Regions from separate parts of the Paraburkholderia sp. CI3 genome, predicted to be linked through region 1. Evidence: riboswitches for the same ligand, from Rfam matches in the RefSeq annotation. Region 1 holds a riboswitch; the other holds the start of a gene.

What was found. A riboswitch is a leader RNA that binds a small molecule or an ion and turns the genes downstream of it on or off. The one in region 1 is predicted to bind cobalamin.
Region 2: linked by a shared signal. The riboswitch ahead of OKW29_RS39240 (TonB-dependent receptor domain-containing protein) and the one ahead of cobW (cobalamin biosynthesis protein CobW) in region 1 are both predicted to bind cobalamin.

Annotation. Positions count from the first base shown of each region.
Region 1 is NZ_JBNDMI010000003.1:619,290-630,969, forward strand. Features, by position in the region: gene OKW29_RS11670 (DUF4136 domain-containing protein) at 1-38, shown strand, start outside; gene bluB (5,6-dimethylbenzimidazole synthase) at 75-734, opposite strand; gene OKW29_RS11680 (cobyrinate a,c-diamide synthase) at 718-2,097, opposite strand; gene cobO (cob(I)yrinic acid a,c-diamide adenosyltransferase) at 2,101-2,703, opposite strand; gene OKW29_RS11690 (cobalamin biosynthesis protein) at 2,700-3,239, opposite strand; partial or broken gene cobA (uroporphyrinogen-III C-methyltransferase) at 3,222-3,947, opposite strand; cobalamin riboswitch at 4,143-4,402, opposite strand; cobalamin riboswitch at 4,483-4,760, shown strand; gene cobW (cobalamin biosynthesis protein CobW) at 4,954-6,045, shown strand; gene cobN (cobaltochelatase subunit CobN) at 6,060-9,878, shown strand; gene OKW29_RS11710 (ATP-binding protein) at 9,875-10,975, shown strand; gene OKW29_RS11715 (vWA domain-containing protein) at 11,032-11,646, shown strand.
Region 2 is NZ_JBNDMI010000004.1:3,854,203-3,865,882, reverse strand. Features, by position in the region: gene OKW29_RS39270 (cobalamin-binding protein) at 1-357, shown strand, start outside; gene cobC (alpha-ribazole phosphatase) at 411-1,001, opposite strand; gene OKW29_RS39260 (adenosylcobinamide-GDP ribazoletransferase) at 986-1,762, opposite strand; gene cobT (nicotinate-nucleotide--dimethylbenzimidazole phosphoribosyltransferase) at 1,836-2,897, opposite strand; partial or broken gene OKW29_RS39250 (ABC transporter ATP-binding protein) at 2,920-3,760, opposite strand; gene OKW29_RS39245 (FecCD family ABC transporter permease) at 3,757-4,821, opposite strand; gene OKW29_RS39240 (TonB-dependent receptor domain-containing protein) at 4,861-6,792, opposite strand; cobalamin riboswitch at 6,884-7,147, opposite strand; gene OKW29_RS39235 (ATPase) at 7,367-7,726, shown strand; gene OKW29_RS39230 (cell division protein ZapA) at 7,723-8,037, shown strand; RNA gene ssrS (6S RNA) at 8,104-8,285, shown strand; gene OKW29_RS39220 (EVE domain-containing protein) at 8,427-8,885, shown strand; gene OKW29_RS39215 (SIMPL domain-containing protein) at 9,131-9,856, shown strand; gene lgt (prolipoprotein diacylglyceryl transferase) at 9,951-10,856, opposite strand; gene OKW29_RS39205 (LysR family transcriptional regulator) at 10,917-11,680, opposite strand, start outside.

The sequences.
Region 1 (11,680 bases):
TGCCGAACGTCGACTCGATGGAGCCGCTGCAACGTTAAAACCCAGCCTCGGATCGCCGGGGCCGCGAGTATCAGTTATTCCTGCGCCGGCTCGTCTCGCGGCCAGCGGTTTTCGAACACGCAATCGGCGAGCGGCAGACGGCTCGCCCAGCGCTCCGTTTCGAGCATCGGCTCGCTATAGAAGGCAGCGACGTGGCCGAGGCACAGAATCGCGACCGGCCGCGCGCCTTCCGGCATCGCCAGTAGCTGGTGCACCGCGTCGACATCGAATAGCGACACCCAACCAAGCCCGAGTCCTTCCGCGCGCGCAGCGAGCCACATGTTCTGGATCGCGCACGCGACCGACGCGAGATCCATCTCCGGCAGCGTGCGGCGGCCGAAGACGTGTCGCTCGCGCCCGTCCATCAACGCGATCACCAGCAGCTCCGCGCATTCGCGCATGCCTTCCACCTTCAGCTTCATGAACTCGTCGCGGCGCTTGCCGAGCGCGTCGGCGGTGGCGAGCCGTTCGCGCTCGACGATGTCGCGCAAGCCCGTGCGCAGCGCCGCGTCGGTGATGCGCACGATCCGCCACGGCTGCATGTAGCCGACGCTCGGCGCGTGATGCGCCGCGTCGAGCAGACGCCGCAGCACCGCCGGATCGACCGGATCGGGCACGAAGTGGCGCATGTCGCGGCGTTCGTAAATCGCACGATAGACCGCATCGCGCTCGGAGTCGTCAAAAGGTTTCGCCATGAAAGAGGGCGGCCGTGAAAGCCGGGTTGGAGGGCCAGTAAGCGTGCATATAGGTTGCCACAATCGGGCCCACGCGGAACACCGCTTCGCCGGGCGTGTCGCTGTGCGCGCGCGTGGCGAAGCGCTGCGGCGCGAGCGGCGTCGCGAGTTTCGAGTAGTGGAACGTGTGCCCGGTCAGCGTGCCGTGGACGCCATCGATCTGCTGCATGCCGAGCGACGTGAAGCGCGTTTGCATCGTCGCGTGACCGGGCAGCAGGCCCAGCATCGGCGTGCTAGTGCCTTGCGCGTCGGTCAGCGTGTCGAGCAGATAGAGCATGCCGCCGCATTCGGCGACCAGCGGTTTGTCCGCCTCGACGTGCGCTCGGATCGATGCGGCGCTGTTCACGTTGCCCGCGAGCGTCGCCATATGCAACTCGGGATAGCCGCCCGGCAGATAGAGCGCGTGTGTGCCGGCGGGCAACGCTTCGTCGGCGAGCGGCGAGAAATAGCTGAGCCGCGCGCCGAGCGCTTCGAGCAGCGCGACGTTGGCCGGATAGATGAACGAGAACGCGGCGTCGCGCGCGATCGCGATGTGCTTGCCTTCGAGCAGACGCGGCAGCACTTCGGGCGAGGGCGCGCCGAAATCGACCGGCGGCGGCAGTTCGGCGAGCGCGGTCGACGCGAGCGTATCCGCCGCGCGTTCCAGGCGCGCTTCGAGATCGTCGATTTCATCGGCCCGGTGTAGGCCGAGGTGGCGGTCAGGCAGCGTGATCTCGTCGCTCGCGGCGAGGTGGCCGCACCAGCGCAACTCGGGCGGCAGCGCTTCCTGCAGCATCTGCGCGTGCCGAGCGGAGCCGACGCGATTCGCGAGCACGCCGTGGAACGGCAGTTGTGGTCTGAAGCGCGCAAGGCCGAATGCGAGCGCGCCGAAGGTCTGCGCCATCGCCTGCGCGGAAATCACCGCGAGCACCGGCACGCCGAACGTGATCGCCAGATCGGCGCTGCTCGGCGTGCCGTCGAACAGGCCCATCACGCCTTCGATCAGGATCAGATCGGCTTCTTGCGCCGCCCGCGCGAGCAGGTTGCGGCATGCGCTTTCGCCGACCATCCACAGATCGAGCGACAGCACCGGCGCGGCGCTCGCGCGCGCGAGGATCATCGGATCGAGAAAATCCGGTCCGGTCTTGAACACGCGCACGCGACGTCCGAGCCGCCGGTGATAGCGCGCGAGACCGGCGGTGATCGTGGTTTTGCCTTGTCCCGACGCGGGCGCGCTAATGAACAGCGCGGGGCACGCCCCGACGGAAGTCCCTTGGGGGGACGCCCCGAAGGAAGTCTCCTTGGGGGGCGTCCCGGACGAAGCCCCGTTGGGGGACGCCGACATCGCTCAGAACTCCACGCCGCGCTGCGCCTTCACACCTTGCTCGCGATACGGATGCTTGATCGCGCGCATTTCGGTGACGAGGTCGGCGGCTTCGATCAGCGCGTCCGGCGCATGGCGTCCGGTCACGACGACGTGCAACATCGGCGCACGCGCGTTGATCACCGCGAGCACTTCGTCGAGCGGCAGGTATTCGTACTTCAGCACGGTGTTCAACTCGTCGAGGATCACCATCTGGTAGTCGCCGCTTTCGATCATCCGCCGCGCTTCGTTCCAGCCTTTGCGCGCGGTCGCCATGTCGGCCTCGCGGTTCTGCGTGTTCCACGTGTAGCCGTCGCCCATCGTGACGAAATCGCACTGGGCGATCGCGCCGAGGAAATCGCGCTCCGACGTATGCAGCGCGCCTTTGATGAACTGCACGACGCCGAGCCGCATGCCGTGGCCGAGCACCCGCACGGCCATGCCGAACGCGGCCGTGCTCTTGCCCTTGCCGGTGCCGGTGTTGACGATCAGCAGGCCTTTTTCGACGGTCGCGCCGGCCTGCTTCTTTTCGTGGCCTTCGCGGCGGCGTTCGGTCATGCGTTGATGCGATTCCGGATCGGTTTTCATCGGGGGTCCTGGTTTTGAGAGGCGGGATGGGATGGGGTCGCGTCGCTAAGGGCAGCGTCGTTCGCCGCTGCGATCGCCACCGTGATGCCGGCGTGCGCGGTCTTGCGTACGATCAGACGCGCGTTTTGCGCGGTTGTGGTGGAGTCCGGCGCCGTTGCCGCCAGCAGCGCGCACGGCTCGCACACACCATCGACGCCGAGATGCGCGTGTGCCGCCGCCGACGGCGACGCGACCGGTACCGCGGCGATCTGGTCGCGGCTGAACAGTTGCAGCGGCAGTTGATGACGCGAGCAGAATTCGAGCAGACCGGCTTCGTTGGCTTTGGTGTCGATCGTCGCGATCGCGCGGATCTGCTCGAAGGCATTCGATCCGAGCGCTGCGCGGACGGCGGCTTCGATATCAGCGGCTTCGCTGTGCAAGCGGCAACCGATGCCGACGCTCAGCGTTTTGATCGCGCGTCCGAGTCCGTGTCGTGTCGCGCTCGCTGCCAGTTCGTGAGCAACGCCGGCCTCGCGTTTGGCCGCATCACGCGCCAGTGCGAGCGACGCCACACCGCCGATCACGACGATCGCCGGCGAGCCGAGCCCCGCGCGCGCCACCGCCTCGGCGAACTCGCGAAGCGGCGCGAGCACATGACGCTGCTCAGGCCGCGTCGCCGACTCGATCGCCGCGCACGGCGTGTCGGCGGACATGCCGGCCGCGAGCAATGCGCGGGCGATCTCGCCGAGCCGGCGCATGCCCATGTAGATCACCAGCGTCATGCGCGTCGCGGCGAGCGCGGCCCAGTCCGGTTCGCCACTGCCGGCGCCGTGGCCGGTGACGAACACGACGCCCTGCGCGTGATCACGATGCGTGACCGCGATACCGAGCGCCGCGGGCGCCGCGATGCCGGCCGTGATGCCGTTGATCACGTCGACTTCGATACCCGCGGCCTGTAGCGCCTGCAACTCTTCGCCGCCGCGGCCGAACACGAACGGATCGCCGCCCTTGAGCCGCGCGACGCTGCGCCCCGCGCGCAGATGCCCGAGCATTTGCGCGACGATGTCGGCTTGCGGCGTCGACGGATGGCCGCCGCGTTTGCCGACGTACACGACTTGCGCGTCGGTGCGCGCGAACTGCAGCACGTCGGGATTTACCAGATCGTCGACGAGCACGACATCGGCCTGCGCGAGCGCACGGGTGGCCTTCAGCGTGATCAGTTCGACGTCGCCGGGACCGGCGCCGATCAGCCAGGCGCGCGTCATCGCGGCGTGCATGGCGCGCGCCATGCGGTGATGGAAGAAGAGAAGCGGCGTGCGACAGCGCGCGCGGCGGTGAATATAGAGGTCATGCGGAACTGCGAATCCGGGCACGCGCGATGCCGCGCTGCTACGCCTTCACATCCGTTCCCCGCGGATTCCGGCGGCCGGCGGCGCCACGTGATGCACGGATGCAATGCGGCACCGCCTCCACGTCTGGCCGGTATCCGGGCTGGCGGCCTCATGCGCTTCGCCTTCCCGTCCCGGTTTGTGGATTCGCGGGACAGTGGCATCAAAAAACGCATGCGCGGCACGTCGGAATCGAAGGCGAATCGAATCGCGCGCCGCAGGTCGCTTACCGTTGCGGGGACAGCACAGGTTGAACGCGCGAGGCGCTGCCTGTTTCCCGTTTAACTGCACACGCGAGCGCATGTGCGGGCACCAAACGCGCGCATACGATAGCACATGGCGCCTTGCCGGATAAGCCTCGGCGGCGCTTTCCGGCTCGGTGCGTTGCTTGACTGCGCAAGTCCGCGGGCCTACACTCGCTCGCACTTTGGGTGCTCGCGTGCGCGCTCGTGCGCATGCAGTTAAACGGGAAACAGGGAGCCACCTGCTCTGGAGCGGCTAACCTGTGCTGTCCCCGCAACGGTAAGCGAAAAGCGGTTCCGGCTTGATAGCCGGGCACCGCAGTGCCGGCTTCGATGTCCTCGCGCAAGGTCGCGTGGACATTTCACCACTGGACGAGAAACCACTCGGCCGGGAAGGGGAAGCGGCGCTTTCGCCAGCCCGGATACCGGCCCAAAGAAGCAGAACGACCGCCGCGGGGATGCGGCGGCGCGTTCATGACCTCAGTTCCGCTTTCTGTATTTCCGTTGTCGCGGCCATGCCGTCGTTCGTCCCCGTGTCTGGTGATCGCTGGTGCTGCTGCGCGTGCTCCATTCGCCAGCCGACGCGGACCCACGCGCGGACTTTCCGGCATACCGATCAACGCCAAGGGATGGACCTCACGATGCAAACTCAATTGCGCAAGATCCCCGTCACGATCGTCACGGGCTTTCTCGGCAGCGGCAAAACCACGCTGCTGCGGCACATTCTTCAGCATGCGGGCGGCAAGCGCATCGCGGTGATCGTCAACGAGTTCGGCGAGCTCGGCATCGACGGCGAAATCCTCAAGGGCTGCGGCATCGGTTGCGATGAAAACGGCGTCGAGACCGAAGGGCAATTGTATGAACTCGCGAACGGTTGTTTGTGCTGCACCGTGCAGGAAGAATTTTTCCCGGTGATGGAAAAGCTCGCGGAGCGCCGCGACGAACTCGATCACGTGCTGATCGAAACGTCGGGCCTGGCGTTGCCGAAGCCGCTCGTGCAGGCGTTCAACTGGCCGCAGATCCGCAATGGCTTCACGGTCGATGCGGTGGTGACGGTGGTGGACGGCCCGGCCGCCGCGAGCGGCCAGTTCGCCGATAACCCGCTCGCCGTCGATGCACAGCGCAAGGCCGATCCGAATCTCGATCACGAGTCGCCGCTGCACGAGCTGTTCGAAGACCAGTTGTCGGCGGCCGATCTGGTGATTCTGAACAAGACCGATCTGATCGACGACGCCCGGCAGCACGAGGTCGAAGCCGCGATCCGCGCGGAGATTCCGCCGCAGGTGAAGATCGTGCGCGCGCAGCACGGGCGGCTCGACCTGCATACGCTGCTGGGCCTCGAAGCGGCGTCGGAAGAGACGATCCACCTGCGTCATGACCACCACGGTTCCGCCGACGACCCCGATCATCACCACGATGAATTCGATTCGGTCGTCGTGCAGGCATCCGTACCGTCGCGCGACGCGGCGCTCGCCGCCTTGCAGACGCTCGTCGAAACCCACACGATTTACCGTGTCAAAGGCTTCGCGGCACTGCAGGGCGCGGCGATGCGTCTCTTGATCCAGGGCGTGGGCCGGCGCTTCGACAGCTACTTCGACCGGCGCTGGCAAGCGGGTGAAAATGGCGACGGCGCGTTGAGCCGCTTCGTGCTGATCGGCGCAGACCTCGACCAACACGCGCTGCAACAGGCGTTCGACGCCGCGCTCGGCGCGACGTCGAACGCGACGGCATAAACGGGCGCACCAGCATGCATCTGCTGCGCACGACGCCGGGCGGCTTCGTCGACGATACGCAGGGCGTGATCCGCATCGATCAGCAGCCCGCCGAGATCGTCGTGCTCAGTTCCGCCGACACCACGCTGTCGCTGCTCGCGAGCGTGGTGCCGCGTCTCGGCGACGGCTTTCCGAGCGTGCGGCTCGCGAACGTCACGTATCTGCGTCAGCCTGCCTCGGTCGATTTCTATCTGGACGACGTGTTGCAGCATGCGCGCGTGGTCGTCGTCGATCATCTCGGCGGCGAAACGTATTGGCCGTACGGCATCGAGCAGGTGGTCGCGCTCGCGCAGCGCAAACAGCAAACACTCGCGATGTTTTCCGGCGATCTGCAGGAAGACCCGAACCTGCTCGCGCGCAGCACCGCGAGCGCCGAGTTGTGTCAGCAGCTGTGGCGCTATCTGCGCGAGGGCGGTCCGCAGAACGCCGAGGCGTTTTTGCGCTGCATCGCGTATCGCGCGCTCGATTGGGGGCGCGAACCCGATCCGCCGCGCGCGTTGCCGGCCGCGTCGCTGTATCACCCCGAGCGCGATACCCCCATCGTCGCCGACTGGCAGGCGCGTTGGCGGCAAGACGCGCCGGTCGTCGCGATTCTGTTCTACAAGGCGCATCTGCAGGCCGCCAATACCGCGGTGTTCGATGCGCTGATCGACGCGCTCGAAGCGCAAGGGCTCAATCCGCTGCCGCTCGCGATCACGTCGCTGAAGGATGCGGTGAGCCGCGATGTCGTGCAGTCGCTGTGCGCGCAACATTGTGTCGCGCTCGTGCTGAACACGACCGCGTTCGCCGCGTCCGCGATCGACGATCCGGAGCCGCTCGCGCTCGCCGGCGACGCGCCGGTGTTCCAGGTAATCCTGAGCGGCGGCAATCGCGAAGACTGGCTGAAGGACAACCACGGCCTCAATTCGCGCGACATCGCGATGCATATCGCGCTGCCCGAAGTGGACGGGCGCATCATCACGCGCGCGATCAGCTTCAAGGGGCTCGCGTATCGCTGTGCGCATACGCAGGTCGACGTGGTCCGCTATCAGCCCGACCTCGAACGGGTGCGCTTTCTCGCCGAGCTGAGCCGGCGCTGGTGCCGTTTGCGTTCGCTCGATAACGCCGACAAGAAAGTCGCGTTGATTCTCGCCAACTATCCGATGAGCGAAGGGCGCATCGGCAATGGCGTCGGGCTCGATACGCCGGCGTCGGTGGTCGGCATTCTGTCGATGCTGCGCGATGAAGGTTATCGTGTCGGCGAATTACCCGAAAACGGCGACGCGTTGTTGAACAGGCTGACCGAAGGCGTGACCAACGATCCGGTCGTACGCGATCTGCGTCCGGCCCTGCAAAGCCTCGCACTCGACGACTATCTCGCGCAGTTCAACGCGTTGCCGGCGAGCGTGCGCGACGCGTTGAACGCGCGCTGGGGCAAGCCCGAGCAGGACCCCACGCTGCGGCGCGGCCGCTTCATGATCGCCGGCTGGCGCTGCGGCCGGGTGTTCGTCGGCATTCAACCTGCGCGTTCGCGCGAGCACGGCGACTACGCGAGCTATCACGATGCGGAGCTCGTACCGCCGCACGCATACCTCGCGTTCTATTTCTGGCTGCGCCATCAGTTCGGCATCGACGCGGTCGTGCACGTCGGCAAGCACGGCAACCTGGAATGGCTGCCGGGCAAAAGCGTCGCCTTGAGCGACGCGTGCTGGCCCGATCTGATTCTCGGACCGATGCCGCATCTGTATCCGTTCATCGTCAACGATCCGGGCGAGGGCAGCCAGGCGAAGCGGCGCGCGCAGGCGGTGATCATCGATCATCTGATGCCACCGCTTACACGCGCCGAAAACTATGGGCCGCTGCAGGACCTCGAACGCCAGGTCGACGAATACTACGAAGCATTGATGGTCGATTCGCGTCGCGCGAAGCTCTTGCGTCGCACGATTCTGACGACGATCGTCGAGCATCGGTTGCACGAAGAGCTGAGTCTCGCGGCGCCGAACCGACAGGACGATGAAGACGCGCTGCTCACACGCGTCGATGCGTGGCTGTGCGAGCTGAAGGAAGCGCAGATTCGCGATGGCCTGCATACGTTCGGGCAGTCGCCGCGCGGCGTGCAGCGGCGCGACACGCTGCTTGCGCTCGGGCGCTTTCCGGTCGGCGATGGGCAGGGCGGCAAGGCGGGGCTCGTCGACGCGCTGGCGCGCGATCTGCGCATCGATCATCGGTTCGACCCGTTGACGGTGGATTGGGCCGCCGCATGGGACGGCCCGCGACCCGAGGTATTGCAGCGGGTCAGCGATGCGCCGTGGCGACATTACGGCGACACGCGCGAGCGGTTGGAGTTGCTCGCGGGCGAGCTGTTGCGCGGCGTCTGCGGTGTCGATTGCGATGACGCGGATCGTTCGCAGGCCGTCCCCGTAGCCGACGAAAGTCTGCCGCAAGCGGCACAGGTGATCGCACGCCTGCGCGACGACGTGCTGCCGCGTCTCGACGCCTGCGGCCCGCAGGAAATGACGCAGCTGAAACGCGGCCTCGAAGGACGATTCGTGCCGCCAGGTCCGAGCGGTTCGCCGTCGCGCGGTCGGCCCGACGTGCTGCCCACCGGCCGCAACTTCTATTCGGTCGACACGCGCGCGGTGCCGACGCAAGCCGCGTGGGCACTCGGCCTGAAATCGGCGCAGCAACTGATCGAGCGGCATCTGCAGGAGCACGGCGATTATCCCCGCGCGATCGGCCTGTCGGTTTGGGGCACCGCGACGATGCGCACCGGCGGCGACGATATCGCGCAGGCGCTCGCGCTGCTCGGCGTGCGGCCGAAATGGGCGCCGGGCAGCCACCGTGTGACGGACTTCGAGATCATGCCGATCGACGCGTTCGACCGGCCGCGTATCGACGTCACGTTGCGCGTATCCGGTTTCTTTCGCGATGCGTTCGCGAACGTGATGCATCTGTTCGATGCGGCCGTGCAAGCGGTTGCCGAACTCGACGAGCCCGCGGAGCTGAATCCGATTCGCGCGCGCGTGCAGCGCGAACGCGATGCGTTGATCGCGCGCGGCATGGACCCGGTCGAAGCGCGCAAGCGCGCCGGCTGGCGCGTGTTCAGCGCGCGGCCGGGCACGTACGGCGCGGGTCTGCAGCAGATGATCGACTCGCGCCAATGGCAGACCGACGCCGATCTCGCGAACGCGTATCAGGCGTGGGGCGGATATGCGTACGCGCAGAAGAGCGCGGGCGAGGAAGCGCATCAAGCGTTTGGCACGCGCCTCGCAGCGATGGACCTCGTGCTGCAGAACCAGGACAACCGCGAGCACGACGTGCTCGATTCGAACGACTACTACCAGTTTCAGGGCGGCATGGTCGCGGCGGTGCGGCATCTGGCAGGTCAGCAGCCGCGCGTCTATCACGCGGATCACAGCAATCCGGCCGCGCCGCGCGTGCGGACGTTGCAGGAGGAGATCGCGCGCGTGATCCGCTCGCGCGTGGTCAATCCGAAATGGCTCGACGGCGTGAAGCGCCACGGCTACAAGGGCGCGGCCGAGATCGCCGCGACCGTCGATTATCTGTATGGCTACGACGCGACCGCGCGCGTGATCGCGGATCATCAATACGCGCTCGTCGCCGATGCTTATCTGAATGACGCCGATACGCGCGCGTTCATGCAACGGCACAATCCGCATGCGCTGCATTCGATCTGCGAGCGTTTGCTCGAGGCGATGCAGCGGGGGCTGTGGCAGCAGCCGGGTGACTATCGCGCGCAGGTGGAAACGCATCTGCTGGCGAGCGAACAGCAGATCGAAGGAAGACAAACATGAATGGAGCGATGCGAGGAGCGGACGACGCAGGTTGCTCAGCCTGTGTATCGGGTACGGCGGCGCGGCCCGTTTTTCCGTTTGCGGCGCTGATCGGCCAGGCCTCGTTGCAGCAGGCGCTGGTGCTCGCGGCGATCGACCCGGGCTTGGGCGGCGTATTGATCAGCGGACCGCGTGGCACTGCGAAGTCGACTGCCGCGCGCGCGCTTGCCGAACTGCTGCCGGAGGGAGAGCTCGTGAATCTGCCGCTTGGCGCGAGCGAGGATCGTCTGATCGGCACGCTCGATATCGAAAGCGTGTTGCGCGACGGCTCGGTGCGCTTCTCGCCGGGGCTGCTCGCGAAGGCGCATCGCGGCGTGCTGTACGTCGACGAAGTCAATCTGCTGCCCGATGCGCTCGTCGATGCGTTGCTCGATGCGGCGGCGAGCGGCGTGAATACCGTCGAACGCGATGGCGTGTCGCATAGTCATGACGCGAGCTTCGTGCTGATCGGCACGATGAATCCCGAAGAGGGCGAGTTGCGGCCGCAATTGATCGACCGCTTCGGTCTGATGGTGGAGTTGCAGAACGCGTTCGAGCCGCAGGTGCGGCAGGCGATCGTCAAAGCGCGGTTCGCGTTCGATCTCGATCCCGCTGGGTTTCGTACCGCTCACGCGGAGCAGCAAGCTTCATACGTGCAGCGAATTCGCTCGGCGCGCGCGGCGCTGCCGCTGCTGTCGTTCGATGACGCCGTCCATGCGCGCGTGAGCGCGCTATGCATCGACGCGGCCGTCGACGGCCTGCGCGCCGACCTCGTGATGCTGCGCGCGGCGCGCGCGCTGGCCGCATTCGAACGGGCAGGTGCGGTGACGGTGCGACATGTGGAGCGCGTTGCCGATCCGGTGCTGCTTCATCGGCGGCGTCAGCATGATTCGCAACATGCGAATCAGCGCCGGCCAGAAAGCGAGGCGCCGGCACGGGACCTCGCTGAGGGTGCGTCTGGCGATACGGCTGGATCCACGACACCGTCCGCCGACTCCGACTGGGGCTACCTGCCGCCCGAGCCGGCCGCGGCTTTGCCTGTCAAAGGCGTCATTGCGCTCGACGCAAAAAAACGCTGAGCCATCGGAAAGGCGCCGCCGCTGACTCGCGCAGCGGTTTTCGATGGCGACAAGGCGTGGGGGCGGATTCGCGCGACACGTCGGGCGGCGAACCGGGCAGGCGCATTGCATGGCCACCGACGCTCGCCGCGATGCGCGAGCACACCTTGCGTCGTGAGCATCTGCGCTTCGTACGGGAAGTGCCGCGTGGCGGTGTGCTGCATTGCTTCGTGCTCGATTGCTCCGGGTCGATGCTGGCGGGCCAACGCCTCGCGTTCGCGAAGGGTCTACTGACTGCCTTGTTCGACCGTGCGAGTGCGATGCGCGCCGAGGCTGCGCTGATCTGCTTCGGCGGTGCGGGAGCGGATGTGCGCTTCGGCCCCGCCGTGCCGCGCTGGTGGAATGAGCGATGGCTCGCGCCCGTGGGCGGAGGCGGCGGTTCGCCGCTCGCGTCGGGCGTGCGCCGCGCCGCGCAACTGCTCGAACGCTGCGCGCGGCGACGGCCGGCCCAGCAGCGCTGGTTATGGATTCTGACCGACGGCCGCACGAGCGACGAACCCGCGCGGCCGGCCGACGTCGATGAAGTCGTGTTCGTCGATTTCGAGCGTGGTGCGATACGGCTCGGTCGTTGCGAGGTGCTCGCCAATGCCTGGGGAGCGCGGCGGTTGACGCCGGAAGAGTTGCTCGGCTGATCGATGTGTGCGCAGCGAGGTCGACGCTGCTGTG
Region 2 (11,680 bases), on a different contig from region 1:
CTGATGACGCTCAACGGCGAGCACATGATCAGCGACGTGATCACGCTATGCGGCGGCCGCAATGTGTTCGCGGACCTGCAGCCGCTCGTGCCGACCGTGTCGATCGAAGCGGTGCTCGCGGCGAATCCGCAGGCGATCGTCACCGCCGCGCCCGGCGCGACGCGGCCCGACACGATGCTGCCGCAACTCGACACATGGCGCGCATGGCCGGGCCTCGCGGCCGTCGCGAACAACAACCTGTTTGCGATCGACGGCGATCTGATCAATCGCCCCGCGCCGCGCATCGCGCAAGGCGCGCGGCAACTGTGCGAGGACCTCGAACTGGCGCGCTCGCGCAGCAAGCAGCCCGCGCCATGACGGCGCCGCGTGTGGCGAGAAAAAAAGATCGGCTTTCCGGATGACCACGCGGGTCACGCATTCCATCGCACGAGCGACCACTGCAGCGTCTCGTCGTTACGTCGCAACCAGACGATCCCCGTCATATCTAGCGACCACTGCAGGCAATGCGCGAGCGGCACCTCCAGCACCCACGACGCGATCGCGCGCATCACGCCCGCGTGCGTGACCACGTATGCGGGCGACAGCTCGCGCGTCAGCGCGAACGCATCGAACCACGCTCGCACCCGCGCGACGAATTGCGCGACGCTCTCGCCGCCGTGCGCGCGCGCATGTTCGAAATTGGCGGCCCAGTCGTCGAGCAGCGCGCGATCGATCGTATCCCAGCGCTGTGCTTCCCACTCGCCGAAATCCATTTCCTTCAAGCGCTCGTCGTGGCTGACCACGCAGCCGAAGTCGTTCGCGATCTCGGTCGCTAGCGCGGCGCAGCGCGTAAGCGGACTCGTGATCAGCACACGCGGCGCCGGCACCTGCAAGCTCGCGAGCTTCACCGCCAACGCATTGGACGTGACCTCGGCGCTTTCCGCCAACGCGACATCACTATGGCCGTAACAAATCCCCGCCTCGAGCGCGACAGCGGGATGTCGAATCAGGACGATATCCATGCAAGCCCCACCAGGTAAATGCTCAATTCGAAGATCTGCTGCGCGAAGCCGAGGCAATCGCCGGTATAGCCGCCGATGCGTCTGGCGAAATAACGGCCCATCGCAAAGCGCAGCGCGAACAGCACAGCACACGTGAGCGCGGCAAAACGCCAGTCGGGCATGCCGGGGCCGTTCGGCCACAGCAGCCAGGGCAGCCCGAACAGCGCGGCGCACAGCAGCGCCGGCCCGCTCAAACGCTGCGCGACCGGCTTGGCTTTGCCGGCCGCGCGCACATAGTCGAGCGTGGCCAGGTAACTGATCGCGCACGCGCGGCTCGCGCCATGCGCCGCAAGCATCAGGCTTGCGGCACGCAGCGGTGGCAACGCCGCGAGCGTTTGCCACTTGATCGCCAGGGCGATCACGAGCGCGATGGCACCAAAAGCACCGATGCGCGAGTCTTGCATGATGCGCAACGCATCGTCGCGCGTATAGGCGCCACCGAACGCATCGATGCAATCGGCGAGACCGTCCTCGTGAAATGCGCCCGTGACCACGAGCGACGCGGCCATCGACAGCAGCACCGCGACACTCGCCGGAAACACGCGCAGCGCGGCCAGATAGACGAGCGCGCTGAAGCCGCCGACCAACACGCCGACGAGCGGAAAATAGCGCGCCGCGGCGTTCAGATAATGCGGCTCGAAACCGACCCAGCGGGGCACGGGCACGCGCGTGAAGTAACCGAGCGCCGTGAAGAAATAGCGCAGTTCCGCGAGCGGGTTCATGAACGCGGCGAGTGCAGGTTCACGGCGCTGCGGGCCGAGCTTCGCGTTATCGCGAAGCGCGTGCTCGTGCGCTTCACGGTTCGCGATCGGCGACGCCCGCCGAATCGAAGCTGGCCATTTCGTTGACGAAGGCCACCGCCGCGCGCAGCAACGGCACCGCGAGCGCGGCGCCCGTGCCTTCGCCGAGCCGCATGTCGAGCGACAGCAGCGGCTGCGCGTCGAAATGATCGAGCATGCGCCGATGCCCGGCCTCGTTCGACGCATGCGCGAACACGCAGTACTCGCGTACGTCCGGCGAGAACGCATCGGCGACCAGCAGCGCGGACGTCGCGATGAAGCCATCGACGAGGATGGTCATGCGCGCCTCGGCGGCCGCCAGATACGCGCCCGCCATCATCGCGATTTCGAAGCCGCCGAAGGTCGCGAGCACGTCGAGCGGCGCGCGTGCATCCGCATGGCGCGCGAGCGCCGCCGCGAGCACGTTGCGCTTCTTCGCGAGTCCGGCATTGTCGAGACCCGTGCCGCGGCCGACGCAGTCGTCGATGGGCACACCGCACAGGCGGCTCATCAGACACGCGGCCGCCGAGGTGTTCGCGATGCCCATCTCGCCGAAGCCGATCACGTTCGTGCCGAGCGCCGCGTGATGACACACGCGCGCGGCGCCCGCCTGCATCGCGGCGAGCGCTTCGGCGTGCGTCATCGCGGCTTCGTGTGCGAAGTTGCGCGTGCCGGGCCCGACCGGAATGTCGACGAGTCGGTCCGTGGACGGCAGCGGCGTCGCGATGCCCGCGTTGACCACTTCGAGTTCGAGACCCGCGACGCGACTGAGCGCGTTGATCGCCGCGCCGCCCGCGATGAAGTTCGCGACCATCTGCGCGGTCACCGCTTGCGGATAGGGGCTCACGCCTTCGGCGGCGATGCCGTGGTCGCCCGCGAAAACGATCATCGCGGCACGCTGCACGGTGGGACGCGTACTGCGCTGGATCAGGCCCATCTGGCACGCGAGCGTTTCGAGCCGGCCGAGGCTGCCGGGCGGTTTGGTGCGCGTATCGATGATCCGCTGCAGCTCGGCGCGTAGCGTCTGATCGAGCGGCGCGACTTCGGGCAAACCGGCTGGGTGTGGGATGCGAGTCATAGGTGTGGGATAGGAATGAATATCAGCCTGACTGTGCGTCATGGCCGGCAGGCGATTCGTGACGCGCGCGGCGCGGGTATCAGCGCCTCGTGCTCGCCGTCGCGAATCAGAATCAGCGGATAGCCGAACGCGCGGCTCGTCAACGCGGGCGTCAGCACGTCGCGCACTGGGCCCGCATACGCGCCGCCCGCGCCGTCGAGCAGCAACGCGTGCGTCGCGAAGCGGCGCGCGAGGTTCAGGTCGTGGCACGAGAACAGCACACTACGGCGCGGTTCGCGCGTCCATGCGACGAGCGCTTCGAGACAGTCGACCTGATGATGCAGGTCGAGATGCGACAACGGTTCGTCGAGCAGCAACAGCGGCGCGTCCTGGCACAGCACCGCCGCGAGGGCAACGCGCTGACGCTCGCCGCCCGATAGCGACAGCACGTCGCGCGCCGCAAAGTCCGCAAGGCCGAGCCGTTCGAGCGCCGCCCGCGCGGCCGCGCGATCCTCGGCGCGCTCCCAGCCCCAGCCGCCCAGATGCGGGAAGCGGTTCAGCAGCACGATGTCGAGCACGCTTGCGTTGAACGCATCGGCCGCGCTTTGCGGCATCAGCGCGCGGCGCCGTGCGAGCGGCAGCGGCTGCCAGCCGGCCACGCGCACGCCATCGAGTTCGACATGGCCCGCCGCCGGATGCAACAGCCCCGCCAGCGTCGATAGCAAGGTGGTCTTGCCCGCGCCGTTCGGCCCGGCGATGCACCAGATTTCGCCCGCATGGAACGTGTGCGTGAACGCGTCGAGCAAGGTGCGCGCGCCGGCGCGCAACGTCAGGCGCTGCGTGCTCAGCATCGAACAGGTGGGGCTGGGTTTGGCTCGTATCATCGGCGGCGTTTGAGCAGCATCCACAGGAACACCGGTACGCCGACCAGCGACGTGATCACGCCGACCGGCAATTGCGCGGGCGCGATCACGGTCCGCGCGATCAGATCCGCGCCCATCACCGCGACACCGCCGCCGAGCGCGGCCGCCGGCAGCAGCATGCGCTGATCGTTGCCGAACGCGAGCCGCAACATGTGCGGCACGACGAGACCGACGAAGCCGATCGTGCCCGCGGTCGTCACCGCCGCGGCCGCCGCGAGCGACGCGACCAGGTACACACGCAAACGCAGCGGCATCACGGCGACGCCCAACGCCTGCGCGGCCGCGTCGCCGCGCAGCAACACGTTCAGACGCGGCGCGGCCGGCACGATCGCAAGCAGCACGAGCGCGAGCGCCATCAGCGCGGTCCACGGCAGCGCGCCGCCGTTGAGGTCGCCGGTGAGCCAGAACAGCATGCCGCGCAGACGGCTGTCGGGCGCGAGATTGAGCAGCAGCGTGATCAGCGCGCCCCACCCGGCCGCGATCACCGCGCCGGTCAATAGCAAACGGGGCGACGTGTCCTGCGGCTCGCCGCGCCATAGCTCGCGACGCGCGAGGCCGAGCACCAGCAGGATCGACACGAACGCACCCGCGAACGCGCTCGCATCGACGAGCCACCATGCGCCGCCCGCGATCATCGCGACGAGCGCGAACGTCGCCGCGCCGCCCGACACGCCGAGCACGTATGGCTCGGCCAGCGGATTGCGCAGCAGCACCTGCAGCAGCGCGCCGGCGAGCGCGAGCAACGCGCCGCACGCGAAGCCCGCGAGCGCGCGCGGCAAACGCAACGTACGCACGATTTCGCCGGCGAGATCGTCGCTGCCCGTGCCGCCGAACGTGTGCGTCGGCACGAGCGCCGCAAGCACGCGCGACGGCGCGAGCGGCACGCTGCCGAGCACCAGCGACGCGCCGAGCACCGCCACGGCGGCGAGCGCGAGCCCGAGCCAGATCGCGGCCGCGCGTTTCGCGTTCATCGGGCGCGGCGTCGCCATCGCGGCGCGCAGCGAAGCGGACGCGCGACTCATCCGCATGCGCTCACGCATGCGGCCAACCCGGCGCGCGCGTCACTGCTGCTGCCAGCCGAGCGTGAGATACGCACCGCGTCGCGGCGAGTGATACGAGTAGGCCGTTTCATAATCCTTGTTGAACAGATTGTCGATTTGCGCACTGACGTACCACGCTTTGGTGACGTTGTAGCGCGCCGACAGATTCACGATGCCATAACCGCCGAGGTTGCCGGTGCTATCGGTACGCGGACCGCTGACGATCCACTCGCCGCCAACCCGCCAGCCACCGATGCTGCGGTTCACCGCGAACGACCCGAACCGACGCGCGCGCCGCACGAGGTCGGTACCGTTGTCGAGATCGACCGGGTTCTGCAGCGTCACCGTTGCGCGCACGTCGGTCTTGCCGACATGACCGCTCCACGATCCCTCGAGTCCCTGCACCTTCGCATGGCCGACGTTCTCCGCGAGGTAGATGCCGGGGATCGTCTGCACGTAGTCGATCAGATTCGTATAGCGCGTCTGGAATGCGTTCAGACGCATCACGCCGAGCGCATCGGTCGCGTACTGCAAACCGGCTTCGACCGAATGACTGCGCTCGGGCTGGATCGACGGGTTGCCGCTGATCGGATAGTACAGATCGTCGAAGCTCGGCGCGCGGAACGCATCCGAATAGCTTGCGGTTACCTTCCAGCGCGACGTGATGTCGAATCCGTAGCCGAGATAGTAACTGTTCGCTCCACCGAAATCGGAGTACTGGTCGCGTCGCACGTTGGCCTGAATCTGGTTGCGGCCGAAGCGCGCGCTGTAGCCCGCGAAGACCGAATCGACGTGACGGTCGGGCGCGCCGAACGTGTCGGAGTCGAGCGTCTGGTCGAGATGCTCGTAGCCGAGTTGCAGCTTCTGGTTCGCGGCGAGCGCGAAATCGTTCTGCCACGTGTACTGGCGATTGTCGGTATCGAAGCGGCCGTTGTAGATGCCATTGGTGTTCGACACGCTGCGGTCGTCGCCCTCGGCGAGCGTGACGTGGGTGGTCCACCAGTCGGTCAGCTTGCCGTTCGCGAATACCGACACCTGACGCACCTTGCTATAGAGATTGTTCAGATCGGTGGGCTCGCCGTACGCATTGTCGTAGCTGTTGTCGTTGTTCGACTGGAAGTAGCTGACGCCCGCGTCCCACCTGTCGGTGAACTTGTGACGCAGCGACGCGCTGATGCTCTCGTTCAGATTGCCGTTTGCGTTCGGATTCGCGTTCGGCGCCTCGAGCGGATTGAGCGACGAAAAGCCGTCGTCCTTCGTGCGCGCGAGCGAGATGTTGAAGGTCGTGCGGCCGTCCTGATCGAGCGCGCCGTTCACGCCGGCCGTTTGCGTCTGCGTGCGATAGCTGCCGTAGCCGACCGAGAAATTGAAACGCGGCGGATGATCGCCGCCGTCTTTCGTGAACACCTGCACGACGCCGCCGATCGCGCCCGAGCCATACAACGCCGACACGTTGCCGTTCACCACTTCGACGTGATCGACCTGATCGAGCGGAATCTGTGCGAGTTGAGCTGAGCCGAGACTCACCGAATCGACGCGCACGCCGTCGATCAGCAGCAGCGATTGCGTCGACGATGCGCCGCGCAGAAAGAGGCTCGTGGTCGAACCGGGGCCACCCGTGCGCGAGATTTGCGCGCCTGGCGCGAGTTGCAGCAGGCCGGGCAGATCGGTCGCGGTCGTGTCGGCGATGTCCTGCTGATCGAACCGCGTAGTCTGCGGGATCGCATCGCGCAACGCTTGCGGTCCGCGTTGCGCGGTCACGACGATCGGCGACAGCAGGTTGCCCGGCGCATCGGTGGAAGTGAGATTGGCCGCGTCGGCAACGTTTGCGGCGCTTGCAGCGGTTGCATCCGTCGCGGACGATGAAGACGCGGGCTCGGCGCTTTGCGCATTCACGACGAGCGGCAGGCTCGCGAACGCGAGGAGCGTTGCGCGGGCGATGGGGGACAGCATGGGATGACATTCCTGTGGATAGCGTGCGCGGCCTGCTTCCCCGCAGGCCGACGCGTCACGAGGCGCCCCCTTGTTTAGCGTTTTCGCGGGGGGACGTCCCTCTTTTCTGGCCGGTATCCGGGCTACGACACATCGATCCGCCTTCCCACGCGTGACGCGCAGTGGCACACTCGCACGTTGAACTTCCAACCTTGCGACCAGGACCGACCTGCATGAGCACATCACATGCGGTCGCTTACCGTTGCGGGGGCAGCGCAGGTTCGCGCATCCGGTTTTGGCACCGCGCGCGCCCTGCTTCCCGTTTAACTGCGCGCGCCGAAAAGCGCGCGCGGGCACCAGAGTGCGGGAAGTTTAGGAGCGGCGTCGCGGGGCGTCAAGAAAGGTCGACCGGAGCGCAATCGGTTCTGTTGAATGCAGGTTATTGTCGGATGGATTGCCGGTTTTTATCTTATGGTCGACGACGCGACACGCAACGAACGTGCACGAAGCGATGCTGTTACGTCTCGAAACGAGACAATTGTCGGAACCTGTAATATTCCGCGCTAAAATGCGATGTCTTTAGAGGACGCAGCACATGCTCACCGAACTCGAATCACTCTCCCAGAACATCGGCAAGCTGATTGCGATCAGCCAGCGCCACAACGAAGCGCGGCTCGCGCTCGAAGAGCAGCTCGCGCAAACGCGTGCCGAAGTGCAAGCCACGCATGCGGAACTCGCGCAATTGCGCGAAGAGCGCGACGCACTGCAGGCGGAACGCGACGCGCTGTCCGCCAAGATCGACGACGCTCAGGTGCGCCTGAATGCGATTCTCGAAAAATTGCCGCGCGCACGCGCGAGCAGCGAACCGGATAACCAGCTCGATCTGCTCGAGTCCGCCCAGCCCGAACACGAGGAAGCGGAAAGCGACGTGAGCCGACACGGAGAAAGCGCATGACCACCAAGCAGATCGAAGTATCGATTCTCGAAGTGCCCTATCGTCTCGCCTGCTCGCCGGAAACGGAAGGCGCGCTGCTCGAGGCGGTCGCGCGCGTCGACGCCGAGATGCAGAAAATCCGCAGCGGCAGCAACGTGCGCGGCACCGATCGCATCGCGGTGATGGCTGCGCTGTCGCTGGCATCGGAACTGCTTAAGCTGCAAAGCAGCGTGCGACACGGAGAAGCATTTCCTGCTGAAGAAATCCGGCGTACAATGCAACAAATGAACGAACAGCTAGGTACTGTGATCGAGCAGTACAGCTTGCAGTAAGCAGTAGTGGGCCGGTTTCGAACCGGTCACTTGTTAAACGGTTTGGGTTGTAGCTTCATCGGTTTAGCTTCCCTGCCTGGTTCGCCAAGGTCATACATTCCTTGAACCAATGCCATGTGCACGGTTGCGGAAATTTGTAGCACGGGTGTGCGCGTCACTCAGTCTGATGTACCCGAAGTGTTGCTAACTGCGACCAATTCTGAACCCTCGGTTCAGGATGCCGGCCTAGCGGCTAAGGCGGGGATCTTATCTGGAACGGCATCGGACTTCGGTTCGATGCCGTTTTTCTTTGGTCGTCGTTTTTTCGTTTGAGCGCCTTTTTCAGGGGCTTTTCCGTACGCACCTGCTGTTGTTGCGCTTCGTTCACTCTCACACGCTCACTCCGATTCATGCGCTACTGGCTGATGAAGTCCGAACCGGACGAAGCAAGCATCGACGACCTCGCCAACGCACCTCATCGCACCTTGCCGTGGACCGGCGTACGCAACTATCAGGCGCGCAACTTCATGCGCGACGTGATGCAGGTCGGCGACGGCGTGCTCTTCTATCATTCGAGCTGTCCGGAGCCCGGCATCGCGGGCATCGCGGAGGTCTCGTCGACCGCGTATCCGGACCCTACGCAGTTCGATAAAAAGAGCTCGTACTACGACGCGAAATCGTCGCCGGCAACGCCGCGCTGGATGCTCGTCGACGTCGTGTTCAAAAAGAAAATCGCGCTGATTCCGCTTGCCGCGCTGCGCGAGCATGCCGAATTGCAGGACATGCGCGTGCTCGCCAAAGGCAACCGCCTGTCGATCACGCCGGTGACCGAAGCCGAATGGCGCTTCATCACTAAACAGCTGGTTTAAGGGCGAACGCGCGACGCGGCACCTGTCGTGATCGCATCCAGGTCATCGTTTCCGATGCGGCGGCGAAGCACTAATTGGGGAACCAAGCGTCGGTAAAACGCGCCTAATCGGTCGACGAAAGCGTGAGCTCGAACCGGCCGCTCGACGGCAAGCCGATGCATTCGCCAGCGCATCCGTCAAACCGCGCGCCACCACCCGGCACTCGCGTCGAACGTGCACAACCTGTTCAAACAAGGATTCCAGTCATGACGACAAAAACCGCACGGTCCCTCGCACTTGCGCTCGCCTTGGGCGCGCCTGTGGCACTCGCACTGAACCCTGCGCCCGCTCGAGCGCAGACCATGATGCCGCAGCCCTCGGGCGTGCTGTCGCTGAATGCGCAGGCGAGCGCGGAAGTCCCGCAGGACGAAGTCGAAATCACGCTGTTTTACGAGCAGGAAGCGAGCGAGCCGTCGTCGCTGACGTCGACGCTGAACGAACGCGCCGACGCGGCATTGCAGAAAGCGCGCGGCGTCAGCGGCGTGACCGCGCGCTCGGGCGCGTTCTCGATCTTCCCGTCGACGGACCGCGACGGACGCATCACGACGTGGCGCGGCCGCACGGAAGTCGTGCTCGAATCGCGCGACTTCGCCGCGGCATCGAAGCTCGCCGGACAGATGGCATCGATCATGCAGGTTGGCAACGTGCGTTTCTCGCTGTCGCCGCAAGCGCAGCGCGCGGCCGAGCAGCGGCTCAGCGGCGAGGCGATCAAATCGTTTCGCGAGCAGGCCGCGGCGTCCTCGCAGGCGTTCGGCTTTAGCGGCTATTCGATCCGCGAGGTCAACGTGAATCACAGCGGCGTGATGCCGCGTCCGATGATGATGATGAGCGCACGCGCGATGGGCGCCGACGCGAAGAACGCGCCGCTGTCGCTCGAAGGCGGCACGTCGACGGTGACGGTCAACGTGTCGGGGTCGGTGCAGATGAAGTGACGCGCAAGCGCAAGCCCAAACAGAAAACGCCACGGCATCCATCGATGCCGTGGCGTTTTTTCATGCAACACTCGCTACGCTAGCCGAGCGCCGCTCAGTTCGCGCCAACCGCCTGCGCCTGCTCGCGACGCCCACGGCGATACGCCCACACCATCAGGCCGATGCCCGCGAGAATCATGGGCAGCGACAGCCATTGACCCATCGACAGCCCCATCGCGAGCAAGCCGAGGAAATCGTCCGGCTCGCGCGCGAATTCGACCGTGAAGCGCGCCAGGCCGTAGCCGATCAGGAACATCGCGGAAATCGCGCCGAGCGGCTTCGGTTTGCGCGAGAAAAAGATCAGCACGAAGAACAGCGCCACGCCTTCGAGCGCGATCTCGTACAGCTCCGACGGATGTCGCGGCAGCATGTGATATTGCGCGAACACTTCGTTCAGATGCCATTGCGCGGCCAGTTGCGGATGCGCGGCGAGCCATGTGGCGTCGTCAGGCGCGGCGCCGGGAAACAGCATCGCCCACGGCGCCGACGGCTCGGTCACGCGGCCCCACAGCTCGCCGTTGATGAAGTTGCCGAGGCGCCCCGCCGCGAGGCCCGTGGGCACCATCGGCGCGACGAAGTCGGTGACTTGCAGCCACGAGCGCTTGCGCTGATAAGCGAACAGCATCATCGCGATCGTCACGCCGAGAAAGCCGCCGTGAAACGACATGCCGCCTTCCCACACCTTGAAGATGTCGAGCGGATGCGCGAAATAAAAGCTCGCCTTGTAGAACAGCACATAGCCGAGCCGGCCGCCGAGGATCGTACCTAGCACGCCGTAGAACAGCATGTCGTCGATATCCTTCGCGGTCCAGCCTTGCGCGGCGACGTACGGCAGCCGCAGCCGCAACCGGGCGACGACGATCGCCGCGACGAACGCGACGAGGTACATCAAGCCATACCAGCGCACGGCGAGCGGCCCCAGATGGATGGCGACAGGGTCGAAATTGGGGTGAATGAGCATCGTGTAGTTATGGGCAGTTCAGGTTCGAAAGCAGTTTTTACAGGGAATCAGAAGCGGGATCTAGACACGCGACGCGACGCTCGCCGCATGCGCGCGCACGATGTCGATGAAGCCCGCCAGCACCGGGCTGACCTCGTCGCTGCGCCAGACGAGGCCCGTCTCGATCGCGGGCACCGACTCGGACAGCGGCCGGTACACGACGCCCGTGCGCCGCAGGTTACGCAACGATTGCGGCACCAGCGCGACGCCCATGCCGGCCGACACGAGACTCACGATGGTCTGCATCTGGATCGCCTCCTGGCCGATCCGTGGCGCGAGGCCCGCAACGCCGTAGCAATCCATAATGATGTCATAAAAGCCTGGCGCGAGACGCCTTGGGAAGATCACGAGCGGCGCGTCGGCGACATCGCGCAGGCTGACGGGCATGTCGAGCCATTCGGCGGCGGGGTCTTCGGCGGCGCTGCCCTTGCCGTTTGCGTTCACGCTGCCCCGCAAGCCTTGCGCCATCTCCGTCGACATCGCGATCACGAGCGGCTCGCGCGCGATCGGCAGCCACGACAGCTGCGCCGCATGCCGCGACGGCAGCGGCGCGATCACCAGACCCGCGTCGATACGCCCGGCCACCAGTTCCTCGACCTGCACGTCGCTGGTCGCCTCGGTCAGTTCGAGCCGCACGCGCGGATGCCGCGCGCCGAAATCGCGCAGCAGCAGCGGCAGCAGGCCGTAATCCGCAGTCGACACGAACGCGAGCGACAGCACGCCCGCCTCGCCGCGCGCGAGGCTCTGCGCGAGCGGCCTGAGCCCTTCCGCGGCCGCGAGCAGCC